2 regions of the Exiguobacterium sp. GL_137 genome follow, and region 1 is predicted to be linked to the other one. Evidence: a T-box and tRNA genes for the amino acid it is inferred to sense, from the RefSeq annotation. Region 1 holds a T-box; the other holds one or more tRNA genes.
The links. A T-box is a leader RNA that pairs with one kind of tRNA and senses whether it is charged. The one in region 1 lies ahead of ileS (isoleucine--tRNA ligase), so its partner is inferred to be a tRNA-Ile.

Region 1 (9,806 bases):
TGACGTCACCGGCACCGTGAACGTCAAGAAGGAAGACATCATTCAAGCATCACGTATTAAGGTGAAGGAGACACATGCCTTCAATGTGTCGGAAGAAGCCGTGTTGGAACGGATTGAAGATGTCCCGGGTATTCGTGAAGCGACGATGAAAAAAACGTTTTTACATCATTACGAAGTTGACGTCGTCGAAGAAAAAGAGATTGCGTATGCCAAAGATAAACCGGGTGCCCGGATTGTCTTAGCGGATGGGACGATTCTTCCCGGAAAGTCGAAGGAAGAATTGTTTGATGCACCGATTCTAACAGGATTTACGGATCAGTCCCTGGAACGTCTGACAAAGGAACTCGTCAAAATCGAGCCGAAAGTCCGGAGCCGGATTTCGGAAATCGTAGCCAATGATCAGACGGACAAGGGGGGATTGAAGTTATTCATGACAGACGGAAATACCGTCTTATTGAGTACATCGGCTTTTTCTAACTCGTTGAATGAATATGTCAAGGTGATTTCCGCTTTGCCAAAAGGAAAGACTGGAACAATCACCATTGATGGAGGAATCTATTTCAAACCATATAAAGGTAAAAAATAGAAAATAACATCATGGATTAGATGGGTTTGACAAACGTTTGTTTTCATTAGTAGGAAAGCGGACACATCGTCATCAAATCGTAATCTATTAGATGGGTAAGTTAGACAATAACTTCTTTTCGTGAGGTTTTTTATAGTGTAGACTTAAACGAGAAGAAGATTGTCTCGATTCCTGTAAATATAAACAGGGACGATAGGATTAGTATTATGAAAGTGGAGGTGTCACTCCCATGGAAACGAAAGGTACGATTGCCGCACTAGATATTGGGACATCGGAAGTGAAACTCATCGTCGGTGAACTTCTAGGTGGAACACTGAATGTCTTAGCGGAAGGGTCTGCACCATCTGCAGGCGTCAAGCGAGGTGTCATCGTCGACATCGATCAAACAGTAAATGCCATTAAACAAGCGGTTGCAGAAGTGGAGCGCACACTCGGCGAACCAATTGGTGAAGTATATGTAGCAATTTCCGGTGAGCACATCCAAGTCAAAGATTGCCAAGGGATGACATCAATCAAAGGGGAAGATAACGAAATCACGGATGACGACGTGAAGGATGTCCTTCACTCAGCAATGGTGATGCGGATTCCAAACGAATTGAGCGTTGTCGATGTGTTACCTAAAACGTTTACTGTCGATCAGCAGACGGAGATCACAGATCCACGTGGAATGATTGGTTATCGTCTAGAAGTGACAGGGAAGCTGATTATCGGAGCGAAGACGATTCTACATAGCATCAAACGTTCCATCGAACGGGCTGGGTTGGAACTTGCGGGGTATGTGCTGGAAAGTTTAGCCGTCTCACGAATCGCAGCCTCGATTGATGAGTTGGAGCTGGGTGTCGGGATCGTTGATATCGGACATGAAACGACCACTCTTTCAATTTATGAAAAAAACGATTTAGTTTACACAACGACACTTGCGTACGGTGGAGATCACCTGACACGCGATTTGACGTATAAAATGAATTGTAAATACCAGGATGCGAAACTAGCCAAAGAAGAATACGGCGTCGCATTAGAAGCGTTAGGTGACCCGGAAGAGAAAGTCTCGTACGTGACAATCAACGGGGAACACCGTTTCGAACCACAGACGGAGATTGGCTTTGTCCTTGAAGCCCGTCTGGAAGAGATTTTTGAGATGATTCAGAAACGAATGACACAGGCTGGGTATACACAAATGAACAGTGGAATCATTCTTTGTGGTGGCAGTTCTTCCCTACCAGGAATTGACCAACTCGGTAAGCGAATCTTTAAACAAAGCGTGAATGTGTATCAACCAGCCAGCTTGGGGATTCGTCATCCGAAGTATGCTGTCGCTGCTGGGATGTTACGATATGTTTTATCACGCAGTGCCGTTTCGAAGTCAGGATTTGACCGTGCGGACGAAAAGGGAGTAGCCGCACAAGGCCGTGAGCAAGAGGAGTTACTTGCACACCCTTCCCAACCTTCAGTACGCGAAGAGCGACCACAGAAGGAACAGCCTCCAAAAGAGCGAAAGTCATTCAGCAGTTTCTTTGAGAAATTTTTCGGCTAAATAAAAAATTATCAGTAAAAAAAATAGGGGGCCCCTTTTATGTTGCATTTTGATGAAATGATGGACCAAGTAGCTAAAATCAAAGTCATCGGAGTAGGTGGCGGTGGATCTAACGCTGTCAACCGAATGATCGAACATGGTGTCCAAGGCGTAGAATTCATCGCTGTCAACACGGATGCACAAGCATTAAACATGTCACAGGCAGATGTAAAACTTCAACTCGGAGCTAAACTGACACGTGGTCTTGGTGCCGGAGCAAATCCGGAAATCGGTAAAAAAGCTGCCGAAGAAAGCCGCGAACAGTTGACAGAAATTTTATCTGGTGCCGATATGGTTTTCGTAACGGCAGGAATGGGTGGAGGTACCGGAACAGGTGCTGCACCGGTCATCGCAGAAATTTCTAAAGAAATCGGCGCATTGACAGTAGGTGTCGTCACAAAACCTTTCATGTTCGAAGGCCGTAAACGGATGCAACATGCTGTTTCAGGTGTTCAGAACTTTAAAGAAAAAGTCGATACACTCATCGTCATCCCGAACGATAAATTGCTTGAAATCGTCGATCGTAACACACCGATGCTTGAAGCCTTTAAAGAAGCCGATAACGTTCTTCGTCAAGGGGTACAAGGGATTACGGACTTAATCGCCGTTCCTGGTCTCATCAACCTGGATTTCGCGGATGTTAAAACGATCATGACGGAAAAAGGTTCAGCATTGATGGGTGTTGGTGTCGCAACCGGCGAACACCGTGCAACGGAAGCTGCGAAAAAAGCGATTTCAAGTCCATTGCTTGAAACATCGATTGAAGGGGCAAAAGGCGTCCTGATGAACATTACCGGTAGTGCGAACTTGAGCCTTTATGAAGTAACGGAAGCGGCTCAAATCGTTCAAAGCGCTGCGGATGAAGAAGTTAACTTAATCTTCGGATCAGTCATCAACGACAACTTGGAAGACGAAATCATTGTTACGGTCATCGCAACTGAATTCGAAAACGAACCACTCGATTTTGAAATCCCATCAGCACAAGAGATGATGAAAAACTTGCTTAAGAAAAAGCAAGCGGCACCATCACCGGTAGCTGAAGAACCTAAACCGCAAGTCGAAGAGACACCTAGTAGCTCGAACCAAGAATCAGCAAAAGGGTCAGATGTTGAAGAGACGATGGATATTCCTTCTTTCCTTCGCCGGAATAATCGTTAATCCGATATTCCAAAGACACGACTGCTAGATTAAGAGGTGTCGCGTAAGCGACACCTCTTTTTTTTAAAAAGGATGGGATGAAATGTTTGGTCAATGGATAAAATGGGATACGCCGACAGGTACTGTTCGCGCAGCGTTTACGACAAAATTTTCAGCCCCTCATGGCAAGGGCAACTTAGGACTGCACGTCAAGGATGATCCGGAAGGGGTCATCAAAAATCGTGAAGTCATCGTCCGACAACTGGATTTAGCTTTAGAAAACTCTGTTTGGGCTGAACAAGTGCACGGCAATCACGTGGAACAAGTAACGACACTCGAGTCCGGTCGTGGAGCTTCTGATTACGAAACGGCAATCAAGGGTACAGACGGACTGGTGACAACGGACTCAAACGTTTTATTGATGATGCTGTTTGCTGACTGTGTACCGCTCCTGTTCTGTGATCCGCGGACCGGTATCATTGCAAATGTTCACGCCGGTTGGCGCGGAACGGTCGCTAACATCGTCGAAGCAACTCTGACAAAGATGGAACAAGCCGGTGCCGAACGGTCTTCTATTCAGATGGTCATCGGACCCTCGATTCGTGAATGTTGTTATGAAGTCGATGGACCGGTCCTTGAAGCTGTAGATCAACTTGGTCTTGAAGAATCTCCTTACATCAAGAAAGAAGACGGGAAAGCCATGTTATCGCTTCAAAAAACCAATGCTATGTTAGCCGAACGCAGTGGTGTCGGCGATGTGCTCGATACAGGAATCTGTACGAACTGTCAGGCAGAAGACTATTTCTCCTATCGTCACGGAGATCATGGTGGACGGTTTGCCAGTTTGATTGTAAAGGAGTCTCTCGATGTCAATTTCTGAAAATGTACAACATGTCCGACAAAACATGAAACAGGCGTATGAAAAGACTGAGCAAAAAAAGCAGGTACAATTGATCGGCGTGACGAAATCAGTGTCAAGTGAAGTGGCAGCCGAGCTACTCGCTTCAGGGATAACGGCACTTGGTGAGAATCGTCCGGAAGGGTTGACCGACAAACAAACGGTCTTAGGACGTGAGGCTTGTGAGTGGCATTTCATTGGAACGTTACAGACTCGTAAAGTCCGGCAAATCATTGATCGGATTGATGTGTTGCATTCCTTGGACAGGCTGCATTTGGCGGAAGAAATCAACAAACGTGCGAAACGACCCGTCGATTGTTTTGTTCAAGTCAACGTCTCCGGGGAAGAATCAAAGCAAGGAATTGATCCGGAAGATGTCCATTCATTTTTGCATGAAGTCGGACAATATCCGATGGTCCGCGTCATCGGGTTGATGACGATGGCCCCATTGACGGAGGACGAGCAAGTACTGCGTTCAGTCTTTCATTCGCTGCGTGTGTTGCGGGATGAAGTGGCTTCCCGCCATCTACCGCACGCACCATGCACGGAGTTATCAATGGGTATGTCATCAGATTATCAGATTGCCATTGAAGAAGGTGCGACATACGTCCGAATCGGAACGACGTTAGTCCAATCATAAATTGTCTAGATATGCGAAAGGAGAATCGATATGGGATTCAAATCAAAAATGCAAAATCTATTTCTCGGTAACACAGACGATTTAGATGAACTCGAATATGAAAATGATGCTACAATAAATAAAGGTAGAGGTGCATCACAGCAAGAATACGACGAGTACTACGAGGAATCTACCCCGAGTGTTACTCAAAAGGAGGACCCTGTGAGACAATCGAACATCGTACCCATTCATACAAAAAAGACAAAATCACAAGTCATTCTCAGTGAACCGCGTGTGTTTAACGAAGCACAGGAAATTGGCGAACATCTTCGCCAAAATCGTGCTGTCATCGTTAACATGCAGCGGATGTCTAAAGATCAATCACGCCAAATGATCAATTTCTTGTCAGGTGTCGTGTTTGCCCTTGATGGAACGATTACGACAATCAGTCAAAATACACTCCTCTGTGTTCCGAACAACGTCGAGCTGGCCGGAAGTATTTCAAATCTGCTCGGTGAAGATGATATCAACCATAAGGGGTGGTAAGCATGGATTCGCAAGTCATGTACGCAATCGGTCGTACACTCAGCACGTTACTTCAATACTACAGCTACGTCATGATTGCCTATATTTTATTATCGTGGTTCCCAAACGCACGTGAATCACGATTCGGTCAAGTTCTCGCTATGTTAGTTGAACCTTTCCTCGCGCCGTTCCGACGGATTATCCCGCCCATCGGAGGTATGCTTGACATTTCACCTATTGTTGCCTTTCTTGTGCTTAATCTCGCACAGTCGGGTATTCGAGCAATCTTCCTGTAATGAGTGTCTATGATCATTATCGCGGACATGAGCGGGAGTTCGTCGATCTCGTCTTGAATTGGATCGACCATGTCGAAGCGACCTATACGTTTAAAGTGACAGATTTTCTGGATCCGCGTGAACAACAAATTACCCGAGAACTCGTCGGAACAAAATGTGCCCTCTTTTTTGAGGGCGGTTTTGAAGGCGCCGAACGACAGCGTGCGCTGATTGCCCCTGATTATTATGAGCTTGAGGCCAACGATTTTGATATTGTCATTTATCGTATCCATTATCCCACCAAATTCGTGGAGCTCTCGCATCGCCAGGTGACAGGCACATTGCTGAATGTCGGATTAAAGCGAGGGAAATTCGGTGACGTGGTCATCCAAGATCAAGTCGTCCAATTTGCCGTTGCGAAAGAAGTGGCTTCTTATATCGAAGCAAATGTCGATCGTGCGGGAAAAACGAAGATTCGGTTGTCGCTCGTGGATTCAGAAGAACAGTTGAAGATTAAGGATCAAGAATGGCAAGAAGAACTGGGATTCGTCAGTTCGCTTCGTTTTGATACGGTTGTCAGTGAAATCCTTGGTTTTTCAAGACAAAAAGCGCAAAGCCTGATTAAACAAGGTGAAAGCAAAGTGAATTATAAAATCGTCGAAGATCCAAGTTTTTTGTTAGAGGAAGGCGACTTACTGTCCCTTCGCGGAACGGGACGTGTCAAGTTAATCGCCGTACTCGGCTCGACGAAACGGGATCGGATTAAATTGCAATACGGTCTGCTAAAAGGATAACCAACAAGCTGAGGGAGGATTTCATCATGCCATTGACGCCACTTGATATTCACAATAAGGAATTTACACGTAAGTTTCGCGGCTATGACGAAGATGAGGTCAATGAATTTCTTGATCAAGTCATCAAAGATTTTGAATTGTTGCTCCGGGAAAACCGTCAACAGCAAGAAGTCATTCAAAATATGCAGTCGCGTGTCGATTACTTCAGCTCGATGGAAGAAACATTAAACAAATCCATCATCGTGGCACAAGAAGCGGCAGAAGAAGTCAAAGCCAATGCGACGAAAGAAGCGAGCTTAATCGTCAAACAAGCGGAACGGGAAGCCGAGCAATTGCAAGATGCAGCACAACGTCGAGCACAGCGGACTGATTTCGAAGTCGAACAGATGCGTAAAAAAATCGAATTGTACCGGAATCGATTCAAAGTGTTGATTGACGCACAGATGGAATTGTTGACGAGCCATGACTGGGATGCATTCGATATTTCGACCCGGGGTGCGCTTGACGAGATTCCGGCAGTTGCGTATAATGACGACGATGTCATATAAGCTAAATCAATGAGAAGGACACGTCTTTTATCAGGATACTGTCAGCGAATCGGGGACTGGTGCGAGCCCGATCAGTAAATGAAAAAAGATATCCCCTTTGAGTGTGGGACTGAACATATTCATTAAGTTCCGCCGTTTCGCCTCCGTTATCGGGCTCTTAAGTGGTAATCTGTTTGTCAGGATTGCTAGTAGGGTGGTACCGCGAGTTCAAGCCAAGCTCGTCCCTATCAGGGGATGAGCTTGGCTTTTTTTTGTACGTAAAATATAGACAAGTGAGGGAATGCCAAATGGAATACAAAGATACGTTATTGATGATGAAAACGGAATTTCTAATGCGGGGAAACTTACCGAAACGTGAACCAGATATGCAGGCACGCTGGAACGAGATGAATCTCTATGAAGCAGTTCAAGAAAAAAATGCCGGAAAACCTACATTCATCCTGCACGACGGTCCTCCCTATGCAAACGGGGACATCCATATGGGACACGGATTGAACAAAGTCTTAAAAGACATCGTCGTCCGTTATAAATCAATGAACGGATTCCGTTCTCCGTACGTACCGGGTTGGGACACACACGGACTTCCAATCGAGACGGCTCTTCAAAAAGCGGGTGTCGACCGTAAATCGATGTCGGTCGCGGAATTCCGTGAGCTGTGTGCGAAGTATGCGCTCGAACAGGTCGATCATCAACGTGAACAATTCAAGCGTCTTGGTGTTCTCGGTGACTATGACAATCCATACATCACGTTGCAACCGGAATTCGAAGCAGCACAAATTCGTTTGTTCGGCGATATGGCCAATAAAGGTTACATCTATAAAGGGAAAAAACCGGTGTACTGGTCGCCGTCATCGGAATCTGCTCTTGCAGAAGCCGAAATCGAATACCAGGATAAACGTTCTGCTGCCATCTACGTGGCGTTCCAAGTCATGGACGGAAAAAATATCTTGGAGCCGACAGATCATTTCGTCATTTGGACAACAACACCTTGGACAATTCCGGCAAACCTCGGAATCTCAGTCAGCGGTGAGTTGACATATGCACGCATCGAACACGAAGGAAAAGGCTATATCGTAGCCGAGACCCTCGTACCGGAAGTGATCGAAGCACTCGACTGGGAAAATGCTACGGTTGGTCGTGTCTTTAACGGGACAGACTTTGAGTACATCAAAGCGAAACACCCGCTCTATGACCGGGAATCACTTGTCATGCTCGGCGATCACGTCACGGCAGAAGCGACGGGTGTTGTTCATACAGCACCTGGACACGGGGAAGATGACTTCAGAATCGGTCAAGCTTACGGTCTGGATGTGCTTTGTCCGGTTGACGATAAAGGTGTCATGACAGCAGAAGCTCCTGGTTTTGAAGGATTATTCTATGAAGATGCCAACAAAGAAATCGGTGTGGCATTAGAAGAAGCCGGTGCTTTATTAAAACTGTCATTCATCAAACACTCGTATCCGCATGACTGGCGGACGAAAAAACCGGTTATCTTCCGTGCGACACCCCAGTGGTTCGCTTCAATCAAAGATTTCCGGGCTGAAATCCTCGACGAAATCAAAGAAGTCCAGTGGGTACCGGAGTGGGGCGAAACACGTCTTCACAACATGTTCAAAGACCGTGGAGACTGGGTCATTTCCCGTCAACGCGCGTGGGGTGTTCCACTGCCAATCTTCTATGCAGAAGACGGTACGGAAATCGTCACACCGGAAACAATCGATCATATCGCGAACCTGTTTGCGGCACACGGATCAAACGTCTGGTATGAGCGGGAAGCCGTTGATTTGTTACCGGAAGGATTTACCCATCCGGCAAGCCCGAACGGAATCTTCAAAAAAGAAACGGACATCATGGATGTCTGGTTCGATTCCGGATCATCTCATGCCGGTGTTCTTGCTACACGTCCGGAACTCGAACGTCCGGCTGACTTGTATTTAGAAGGTTCTGACCAGTACCGTGGATGGTTCAACTCGTCTCTTTCGACAGCTGTCGCAACGACAGGGAAAGCACCTTACAAAGCTGTCGTCAGTCATGGATTCGTCCTTGACGGTCAAGGGCGGAAGATGTCGAAATCAATCGGAAATACGATTGCCCCGATCCAAATCATGCAACAATTCGGAGCAGAAATCCTTCGTCTTTGGGTCGCTTCTGTCGACTATCAATCGGACGTCCGGGCTTCAATGGATAACTTCAAACAAGTTTCGGAATCATACCGGAAAATCCGGAATACGGTCCGGTTCTTGCTTGGAAACCTGGATCAGTTCGATCATACGACGCATCGTGTTGCCTTTGCTGACTTACCGGAATCGGATCGCTTCATGCGGACGAAACTGGATCAACTCGTTGGCAAAGTAAAAGCGGCGTATGACGCGTATGACTTTATGGCGGTGTATCAATTGTTGCATAACTTCTGTGTCCTTGACTTGTCTTCGTTCTATCTCGATTACACGAAGGATATCTTGTACATCGAAAAAGCAGATGCACCAGCGCGTCGTGCCGTTCAAACGGTCATGTACGATACGGTCGTCACATTGTTACAACTGATGGCACCGGTCTTACCGCATACAGCAGACGAAGCATGGGAATTCGTTCCTGGCGTCGAGACGGCAAGCATCTTCTTGACGGATCTTCCGGAAGCACCGGAAGTGACAGAGGAAGGATTGGCATTGATTGCGAAATGGAACAGTTTCCTCGTCTTCCGTGATGATGTCTTGAAAGCACTCGAAGAAGCACGTGCCGAGAAACTTGTCGGGAAAACGCTCGAAGCGAAACTGGAACTGGCACCAAATGACGAAACGAAAGCATTGCTTGCGACAATCCATCATCTTGAGCAGTTATTGCAGGTTTCACA
Region 2 (9,806 bases), 840 kb from region 1:
CATCAGCAATGTGCCATAGCCCTGCGAATCCAATGATTTCATCCGTCTCTGCGACCAGGTAATACGCATTCGGATTTTGTGTCATCTCCGCAATGAATGATTCCAGTGTCCACGGTGTCGCAAAAGATTCGAGTTCCACGGCATGCACACCAGGTGCATCCATAACCGTCATTTTTCGAACGGAGACATTAGTCATGACGTTGTGCCTCAATCCATTTTGCTTCTGCTTCCGCGAGACGTAAGTAACGCGGCTCAAACGAATGGACTTCAACCGGTTCACGGGTAGCACCAAGCAACGCAAGGACACCCGCCCGCGGTGAACGGAAGGCCGGGCTCACGATCGTAAACGGTTCAAGTTCCGTTACGAACTTGTCTGTATCACCTGTCATCTTCGTATCTTCCGGCAGCGTTTTGACGAATTCAGCAACAACCGTATGCTGTTCTTCGCCTACCAATTGCCCCTCTTCATAGAAACCGACGAATCCGGTTCCACGGCGCGCATCCTGAATCGCTATGATCCGTCCGGTTAACCCTGCTGAAGCTGCCATTAACTCAAGTGTCGAGACCGGCACTAAATCGATTCCTAGCGTATAAGCCAGTGTCTTAGCTGTAGTTGCCCCGATCCGGAGACCGGTATAAGAGCCGGGACCGTCGGCGATGACGATACGAGTTAAATCCTGCGGCGACCAGTTGACTTCCTGCATCATCCGTTCGAGCAGCGGCATCAGTTTTGTCGCATGGTTCAAAGACGTCACATAAGAGGCTTCTGCCAAAATCTGTTGTCCGTCCGACAACGCAACAGACAGTTGTTTCGTCGATGTATCAATCGCTACGATTTTCATTGGTTTAACTCCTCACATAATTGGATGTACTGCTCACCGATCGGCTCCAAACGAAAACGGCGTGAATCATCACCTGTCCGTTCGATCGTAATCGCAAGACGTTCTGGCGGAAGGACGTCGGCAATCAATTCCGACCATTCGACGACCGCGACACCATCTCCATTTAAATACTCTTCAAGACCAATATCATCGCCGCCTTCGAGACGATAGACATCCATATGATAGAGCGGTAGTCGTCCGGCATAAACTTTCATGATTGTAAACGTGGGACTGTTGACGTTGCGTGTTACCCCAAGTCCTTTCGCGAACCCTTGTGTAAACGTCGTCTTTCCTGCTCCCAAGTCACCATCCAGTGTCACGACCATTCCTTTAAAGGCACGGTGGCCCAGTTCAACGGCAAGCGTCGTCGTTTGTTCAAGACTCGTCATTTCAAGTTCCATCATCGATGTCCCTCCTCCTTTTCTCTTACTCCATTGTACCGAACAAAAAAGGCAAAAAAAAATACGAAACGCTGAACGTTTCGTAGTAAAGTTGAAGTTAAGTTTAAAATTGGTTGCGGGGGCCGGATTTGAACCGACGACCTTTGGGTTATGAGCCCAACGAGCTACCAGACTGCTCCACCCCGCGACGATAAACGTTTCGGATTTGAATTATAAAAATTGGTTGCGGGGGCCGGATTTGAACCGACGACCTTTGGGTTATGAGCCCAACGAGCTACCAGACTGCTCCACCCCGCGATGATATAACGTTTCGACAGATATTAATATAACATGTACTTTTAAAAAAGACAAGCTTTATTTCATTTTCTTGTTGTTTTTCTTAAAAGAACTTATACTGACATCATTTTTCTAACTGTTTTTTTAAAGAAAAACCGACCTGCAAAATGCAGATCGGTCCTTCACTTGCCTGGCAACGTCCTATCCTCACAGGGGGAAGCCCCCAACTACTTTCGGCGTTCAAGTGCTTAACTTCCGTGTTCGGCATGGGAACGGGTGTGACCACTTGGCTATCGTCACCAGACGACGGGCTCGCGCCCTCAAAACTGAAGTCATCAACAATCATCTGCTAGAACAAGGCCTCGACCGATTAGTATCACTCAGCTCCGCATGTCGCCATGCTTCCACCCGTGACCTATCTACCTCATCGTCTCTGAGGGGTCTTTCTTGATTACTCAAAGGGAAATCTCATCTTGGAGGGGGCTTCATGCTTAGATGCTTTCAGCATTTATCCCGTCCGCACGTAGCTACCCAGCGATGCTCCTGGCGGAACAACTGGTACACCAGCGGTGCGTCCATCCCGGTCCTCTCGTACTAAGGACAGCTCTCCTCAAATTTCCTGCGCCCACGACGGATAGGGACCGAACTGTCTCACGACGTTCTGAACCCAGCTCGCGTACCGCTTTAATGGGCGAACAGCCCAACCCTTGGGACCTACTCCAGCCCCAGGATGCGATGAGCCGACATCGAGGTGCCAAACCTCCCCGTCGATGTGGACTCTTGGGGGAGATCAGCCTGTTATCCCCAGGGTAGCTTTTATCCGTTGAGCGATGGCCCTTCCATGCGGAACCACCGGATCACTAAGCCCGACTTTCGTCCCTGCTCGACTTGTAGGTCTCGCAGTCAAGCTCCCTTCTGCCTTTGCGCTCTACGAATGATTTCCAACCATTCTGAGGGAACCTTTGGGCGCCTCCGTTACTGTTTAGGAGGCGACCGCCCCAGTCAAACTACCCGCCTGACACGGTCCTCCAGCCGGATGACGGCTGCGAGTTAGAGACTCTATGCATGAAGGGCGGTATCCCAAGGGTGACTCCTCCGAAGCTGGCGCTCCGGTCTCGACGTCTCCCGCCTATCCTGTACATCATGCACAAAGCCTCAATATCAGGCTGTAGTAAAGCTCCATGGGGTCTTTCCGTCCTGTCGCGGGTAACCTGCATCTTCACAGGTACTATGATTTCACCGGGTCTCTCGTTGAGACAGTGCCCAAATCGTTACGCCTTTCGTGCGGGTCGGAACTTACCCGACAAGGAATTTCGCTACCTTAGGACCGTTATAGTTACGGCCGCCGTTTACTGGGGCTTCGGTTCAAAGCTTCGCTTGCGCTAACCCATCCCCTTAACCTTCCAGCACCGGGCAGGCGTCAGCCCCTATACGTCATCTTGCGATTTAGCAGAGACCTGTGTTTTTGCTAAACAGTCGTTTGGGCCTATTCACTGCGGCTCTACTCATGTAGAGCGTCCCTTCTCCCGAAGTTACGGGACCATTTTGCCGAGTTCCTTAACGAGAGTTATCCCGCGCGTCTTAGAATTCTCATCCCGCCTACCTGTGTCGGTTTACGGTACTGGCACCTTCCACCTCACTAGAGGCTTTTCTTGGCAGTGTGAAATCGTGACCTTCGTCCCTACGGGACTCCGCATCGTTCCTCGACTTTGGTGCCTGACGGATTTGCCAATCAGACGGTCTCGAAACTTACACATGCACTTCCATCCGCATGCGTCACTATCCTCCTGCGTCCCCCCATTGTTCAAACGGTGGATCGGTGGTACAGGAATATCAACCTGTTATCCATCGCCTACGCCTTTCGGCCTCGGCTTAGGTCCAGACTAACCCTGAGCGGACGAGCCTTCCTCAGGAAACCTTGGGCTTTCGACGGAGGGGATTCTCACCCCTCTTTTCGCTACTCACACCGGCATTCTCACTTCCAAACGCTCCACTGCTCCTTACGGTACAGCTTCACAGCGGTTTGGAACGCTCCCCTACCATTCCTTACGGAATCCGCAGCTTCGGTGGTATGTTTAGCCCCGTTACATTTTCGGCGCGGCGCCACTCGACTAGTGAGCTATTACGCACTCTTTGAATGGTGGCTGCTTCTAAGCCAACATCCTAGCTGTCTAGGCAGCGCCACATCCTTTTCCACTTAACATACACTTTGGGACCTTAGCTGGCGGTCTGGGCTGTTTCCCTCTTGACTACGGATCTTATCACTCGCAGTCTGACTCCCGAGTATAAGTTGCCGGCATTCGGAGTTTAACTGAATTCGGTAACCCTGTGGGGGCCCCTAGTCCAATCAGTGCTCTACCTCCGGAACTCTCAACCTCGAGGCTAGCCCTAAAGCTATTTCGGGGAGAACCAGCTATCTCCAGGTTCGATTGGCATTTCACCGCTACCCACACCTCATCCCCGCACTTTTCAACGTGCGTGGGTTCGGACCTCCAGTCAGTGTTACCTGACCTTCATCCTGGACATGGGTAGATCACCTGGTTTCGGGTCTACGACAACGCACTATGGCGCCCTATTCAGACTCGCTTTCGCTACGGCTCCGCCTCATCAGCTTAACCTCGCGCGCTATCGTAACTCGCCGGTTCATTCTACAAAAGGCACGCCATCACCCATTAACGGGCTCTGACTACTTGTAGGCATACGGTTTCAGGATCTATTTCACTCCCCTTCCGGGGTGCTTTTCACCTTTCCCTCACGGTACTGGTTCACTATCGGTCACTAGGGAGTATTTAGCCTTGGGAGATGGTCCTCCCGGATTCCGACGGGGTTTCACGTGTCCCGCCGTACTCAGGATCCACTCTGGAGGGAAAACAGTTTCAGCTACAGGGCTGTCACCTTCTTCGGCCGGCCTTTCCAGGTCGTTCGCCTACTGTCTTCCTTTTTGACTCCGTATAGAGTGTCCTACAACCCCGGAGAGCATGCTCTCCGGTTTGGGCTGTTCCCGTTTCGCTCGCCGCTACTCAGGGAATCGCATTTGCTTTCTCTTCCTCCGGGTACTTAGATGTTTCAGTTCCCCGGGTCTGCCTCACGCTACACTATGTATTCATGTAACATGTCCCATCCCATTACGGATGGTGGGTTCCCCCATTCGGAAATCCTCGGATCAAAGCATACTTACTGCTCCCCGAAGCATATCGCTGTTCGTCGCGTCCTTCATCGGCTCCTAGTGCCAAGGCATCCACCGTACGCCCTTCATACCTTGATCTAGCATTTTGGTATTCTAAGAACACACGTCTAATGACATGGTTATAAAAAGTTTGATGTCTTGTTGATGTCTTCAGTTTTCAAGGTGCGAGTGTCTCTTGCGAGACTGAGAGACGAGCTCTCAAAACTGAACGATGGGCATGTCCCGTAAGGGACGTTTTCCTTAGAAAGGAGGTGATCCAGCCGCACCTTCCGATACGGCTACCTTGTTACGACTTCACCCCAATCATCTACCCCACCTTCGACGGCTGGCTCCTTGCGGTTACCTCACCGGCTTCGGGTGTTGCAAACTCTCGTGGTGTGACGGGCGGTGTGTACAAGACCCGGGAACGTATTCACCGCAGTATGCTGACCTGCGATTACTAGCGATTCCGACTTCATGCAGGCGAGTTGCAGCCTGCAATCCGAACTGGGAACGGCTTTCTGGGATTGGCTCCACCTCGCGGTCTCGCTGCCCTTTGTACCGTCCATTGTAGCACGTGTGTAGCCCAACTCATAAGGGGCATGATGATTTGACGTCATCCCCACCTTCCTCCGGTTTGTCACCGGCAGTCTCCCTAGAGTGCCCAACTAAATGCTGGCAACTAAGGATAGGGGTTGCGCTCGTTGCGGGACTTAACCCAACATCTCACGACACGAGCTGACGACAACCATGCACCACCTGTCACCCTTGTCCCCGAAGGGAAAACTTGATCTCTCAAGCGGTCAAGGGGATGTCAAGAGTTGGTAAGGTTCTTCGCGTTGCTTCGAATTAAACCACATGCTCCACCGCTTGTGCGGGTCCCCGTCAATTCCTTTGAGTTTCAGCCTTGCGGCCGTACTCCCCAGGCGGAGTGCTTAATGCGTTAGCTTCAGCACTGAGGGGCGGAAACCCCCCAACACCTAGCACTCATCGTTTACGGCGTGGACTACCAGGGTATCTAATCCTGTTTGCTCCCCACGCTTTCGCGCCTCAGCGTCAGTTACAGACCAAAGAGTCGCCTTCGCCACTGGTGTTCCTCCACATCTCTACGCATTTCACCGCTACACATGGAATTCCACTCTTCTCTTCTGTACTCAAGCCTTCCAGTTTCCAATGACCCTCCCCGGTTGAGCCGGGGGCTTTCACATCAGACTTAAAAGGCCGCCTGCGCGCGCTTTACGCCCAATAATTCCGGACAACGCTTGCCACCTACGTATTACCGCGGCTGCTGGCACGTAGTTAGCCGTGGCTTTCTCGCAAGGTACCGTCAAGGTACGAGCATTACCTCTCGTACTTGTTCTTCCCTTACAACAGAGTTTTACGATCCGAAAACCTTCATCACTCACGCGGCGTTGCTCCATCAGACTTTCGTCCATTGTGGAAGATTCCCTACTGCTGCCTCCCGTAGGAGTCTGGGCCGTGTCTCAGTCCCAGTGTGGCCGATCACCCTCTCAGGTCGGCTATGCATCGTCGCCTTGGTGGGCCATTACCCCACCAACTAGCTAATGCACCGCAAGGCCATCCCAAGGTGACGCCGGAGCGCCTTTCATCATCAGACCATGCGGTCTGAAGAACTATTCGGTATTAGCTCCGATTTCTCGGAGTTATCCCAATCCTTGGGGCAGGTTCCTTACGTGTTACTCACCCGTCCGCCGCTCATTCCCTTCACTTCCCTCCGAAGAGTTCCGTGAGCTTCCTGCGCTCGACTTGCATGTATTAGGCACGCCGCCAGCGTTCGTCCTGAGCCAGGATCAAACTCTCCATAAAGTGTTTGACTTGCTCGTTGTGTGACCGAAGTCACGTTGACGAAGCTTGCGCTTCATTCATTGTTTGTATCCGAAGATACGTTTTTTGCCTCATCGTTCAGTTTTCAAAGTTCGTCATCGTTTGTTTTGAAAATGGTGGGCCTAAGTGGACTCGAACCACCGACCTCACGCTTATCAGGCGTGCGCTCTAACCAGCTGAGCTATAGGCCCGTCAAAAGCAAACAAAATATGGTGCACCCTGAGAGATTCGAACTCCCGACCCCTTGATTCGTAGTCAAGTACTCTATCCAGCTGAGCTAAGGGTGCGATATGGTGCGGTCGAGAGGACTTGAACCTCCACAGTGTTGCCACCACTAGGCCCTCAACCTAGCGCGTCTACCATTCCGCCACGACCGCAAATATAAAATTAGAATTTAAAAAATAAAATGGTGTGTCATGCAGGATTCGAACCTGCGACCCTCTGATTAAAAGTCAGATGCTCTACCAACTGAGCTAATGACACGAAAAACTGGGCTGGAAGGGATCGAACCTTCGCATGCTGGAATCAAAATCCAGTGCCTTACCACTTGGCCACAGCCCAAAAATGGCGGTCCTGACGGGATTCGAACCCGCGATCTCCTGCGTGACAGGCAGGCATGTTAACCGCTACACCACAGGACCACATTTTTGTGAAACTTAAGTATGAAATTAAAAATGGTGGAGGATGACGGGATCGAACCGCCGACCCTCTGCTTGTAAGGCAGATGCTCTCCCAGCTGAGCTAATCCTCCAAAATGGTGACCCGTACGGGAATCGAACCCGTGATACCGCCGTGAAAGGGCGGTGTCTTAACCGCTTGACCAACGGGCCATTTAAAAACTGATAATTATTCTCAAGTAACAAATTCACATAAGAGGTCTGGCGGAGATGGAGGGATTCGAACCCTCGCACCAGTTTCCCGGCCTACACCCTTAGCAGGGGCGCCCCTTATAGCCACTTGGGTACATCTCCAAAGATAATGGCTCCGCAAGTAGGATTTGAACCTACGACCTACCGGTTAACAGCCGGTTGCTCTACCACTGAGCTATTGCGGAACGTGACGTTCGTTTCAGAACACTTTTCTATATTAGCAACTTTCTTTCTCTTCGTCAATGCTTTTTTAAAAAAGTTTTTAGTGACGAGAAGTTGTTTAATTGCAGTCGTTTTGACGACTTCTATAATTTATCATGCTCCGAAATGAACGTCAACTACTTTTGTAAAAAATCTTTCCACGACATCGTCCGCAACGGTAACGTTCCGGATTCATCTTTCTTTTTCTTCTATATAATGTCCCGCATTTCTCACACTTATAAAGATGATTCTTTTTTTCCGTTTCTTCCAGACGCGGACTGTAGCGCAGTCCTCCGTATCGTTGTAACCACTCTTTAAAATCCTGATCCTGGTGCCGGTGTCCCATTCCACGCAGGTGTAAATGATAGTGGCACAGCTCATGAATGACGATTCCGCGAAAGATATTATGGTCGGCTAAATAGCTCCGATTGAAATCCAAATGATGATCTGTCAGAAAATAACGTCCCCCGGTTGTCCGTAAGCGATCGTTAAAAAGTGCAATATGTCTAAAAGGTAAAGCAAACACGTCGAGCGAGAGTTGCTCGACGTATTGCTGCAACTCTTCGTTCGTCATGACGGACTGACCATCGTCAGACCGATCCGTCCCCGTTCCGGTTCGACACTCGTTACCCAAACGGTTACGATATCACCGACTGCAATGACATCAAGCGGGTGTTTGACCCGTTTTTTACTGAGCTTCGAGATGTGGACAAGGCCGCTCTCCTTCACACCAATATCAACGAAAGCACCAAAGTCGAGTACATTCCGGACTGTCCCCTGGAACTCCATTCCGACTTGAATCATATCGAGCGATAAGACATCCTGACGCAGTAACGGTTTATCGAGCGCTTCCCGCGGATCCCGTTCCGGACGTTGCAAAGCTTCGATAATGTCACGTAATGTCGGTTCACCGACTTCAAGCAATTGAGCTGTTTCAGGTACAGATAATTCTCCGAGCCGAGTCCGTAAGGTTTCCGTTCCCACAGTCTGTAAGGATAAATCCAGTTGCTTAAACAACGATTCAACGGTTTTATACTGTTCCGGGTGAATCGGTGTCCGGTCAAGCGGATGACTGCCTTCCGGTATACGCAAGAAGCCGGCTGCCTGTTCATATGCTTTCGCTCCTAAACGCGGGACTTTCAGCAATTCTTTCCGGGATGCAAACGCACCCAGTTCAGAGCGGCGTTCGACAATCTTTTTAGCTGTTGCCTTCGTAATCCCGGCGACGTAACCGAGCAACGACTCCGAGGCCGTATTGACGTCAACACCCACCTGGTTAACGACCGTCTCGACGACGAAATCGAGTGTTTCTTTTAACTTTGTCTGCGTGACATCGTGTTGGTACTGTCCGACACCGACGGATTGCGGGTCCACTTTGACGAGTTCCGCCAACGGATCCTGCAGGCGTCGTGCGATCGAGATGGCTGACCGTTGCTCGACCTGTAGATCCGGGAACTCGGTGCGCGCGATTTCTGACGCCGAATAAATACTTGCCCCTGCCTCATCAACAATCGTAAAGGCAATTTGATCATGTCCTTTAATCCAGTCCGCGACGAAGGATTCGGTCTCGCGGGAAGCCGTACCGTTTCCGATCGCAATCAATTCGATTCCGTACCGGTTCACGAGTTTCGTCAAGACTTGACGTGCCTCCTGTGCTTTTTGTTCCGACATCGTGAGATAGACGACACCCACTTCCTTTACTTCCCCTGTCGGATCAATCACTGCCCACTTACATCCGGTCCGGTATGCAGGATCCAGTCCTAACATCACTTTCCCTTTCATCGGTGGTTGCATATAGAGTTGTCGTAAGTTTTTTCCGAACACTTCAATTGCCTGGTTTTCCGCTTTATCGGTCAACTCATTCCGAAGTTCCCGCTCGATTGCCGGGAAAACCGATTTTTTATATCCTGTCTGGACGGCTTCTTCGACCAACTGACGTTTTTGTTCTGCCAATCGGCTGAACGGTCGCAACAAGTACGGTAATACCTGTTGTTCATCGAGGACGATTTTGACGGAAACGATTTTTAACGCCTCGGCACGATTAATCGCCAAAATCCGGTGCGGCACGATTTGACGGATCCGTTCAATGTACTCATAGTATTGGGCAAAGACACGTTTTTCGTCGACTGCGTCCTTTTTTAGTTTCGTGACGATATCTGCAAACCGG

Region 2: it encodes a tRNA-Ile, which carries the amino acid that the T-box ahead of ileS (isoleucine--tRNA ligase) is inferred to sense. The anticodon was not compared.

What each region holds. Positions count from the first base shown of each region.
Region 1 is NZ_CM174406.1:1,942,436-1,952,241, reverse strand. It holds gene AC3IRK_RS10350 (cell division protein FtsQ/DivIB) at 1-586, shown strand, start outside; gene ftsA (cell division protein FtsA) at 816-2,120, shown strand; gene ftsZ (cell division protein FtsZ) at 2,160-3,317, shown strand; gene pgeF (peptidoglycan editing factor PgeF) at 3,400-4,176, shown strand; gene AC3IRK_RS10330 (YggS family pyridoxal phosphate-dependent enzyme) at 4,163-4,834, shown strand; gene AC3IRK_RS10325 (cell division protein SepF) at 5,036-5,359, shown strand; gene AC3IRK_RS10320 (YggT family protein) at 5,362-5,634, shown strand; gene AC3IRK_RS10315 (YlmH family RNA-binding protein) at 5,634-6,407, shown strand; gene AC3IRK_RS10310 (DivIVA domain-containing protein) at 6,434-6,955, shown strand; T-box leader at 6,956-7,184, shown strand; gene ileS (isoleucine--tRNA ligase) at 7,243-9,806, shown strand, end outside.
Region 2 is NZ_CM174406.1:2,777,817-2,787,622, forward strand. It holds gene rimI (ribosomal protein S18-alanine N-acetyltransferase) at 1-196, opposite strand, end outside; gene tsaB (tRNA (adenosine(37)-N6)-threonylcarbamoyltransferase complex dimerization subunit type 1 TsaB) at 189-842, opposite strand; gene tsaE (tRNA (adenosine(37)-N6)-threonylcarbamoyltransferase complex ATPase subunit type 1 TsaE) at 839-1,285, opposite strand; tRNA gene AC3IRK_RS14420 (tRNA-Met) at 1,393-1,469, opposite strand; tRNA gene AC3IRK_RS14425 (tRNA-Met) at 1,503-1,579, opposite strand; rRNA gene rrf (5S ribosomal RNA) at 1,747-1,862, opposite strand; rRNA gene AC3IRK_RS14435 (23S ribosomal RNA) at 1,909-4,823, opposite strand; rRNA gene AC3IRK_RS14440 (16S ribosomal RNA) at 4,990-6,551, opposite strand; tRNA gene AC3IRK_RS14445 (tRNA-Ile) at 6,684-6,760, opposite strand; tRNA gene AC3IRK_RS14450 (tRNA-Arg) at 6,780-6,856, opposite strand; tRNA gene AC3IRK_RS14455 (tRNA-Leu) at 6,861-6,946, opposite strand; tRNA gene AC3IRK_RS14460 (tRNA-Lys) at 6,977-7,052, opposite strand; tRNA gene AC3IRK_RS14465 (tRNA-Gln) at 7,059-7,130, opposite strand; tRNA gene AC3IRK_RS14470 (tRNA-Asp) at 7,135-7,210, opposite strand; tRNA gene AC3IRK_RS14475 (tRNA-Val) at 7,245-7,320, opposite strand; tRNA gene AC3IRK_RS14480 (tRNA-Glu) at 7,325-7,399, opposite strand; tRNA gene AC3IRK_RS14485 (tRNA-Ser) at 7,449-7,540, opposite strand; tRNA gene AC3IRK_RS14490 (tRNA-Asn) at 7,549-7,623, opposite strand; gene AC3IRK_RS14495 (SprT family protein) at 7,773-8,213, opposite strand; gene AC3IRK_RS14500 (Tex family protein) at 8,210-9,806, opposite strand, start outside.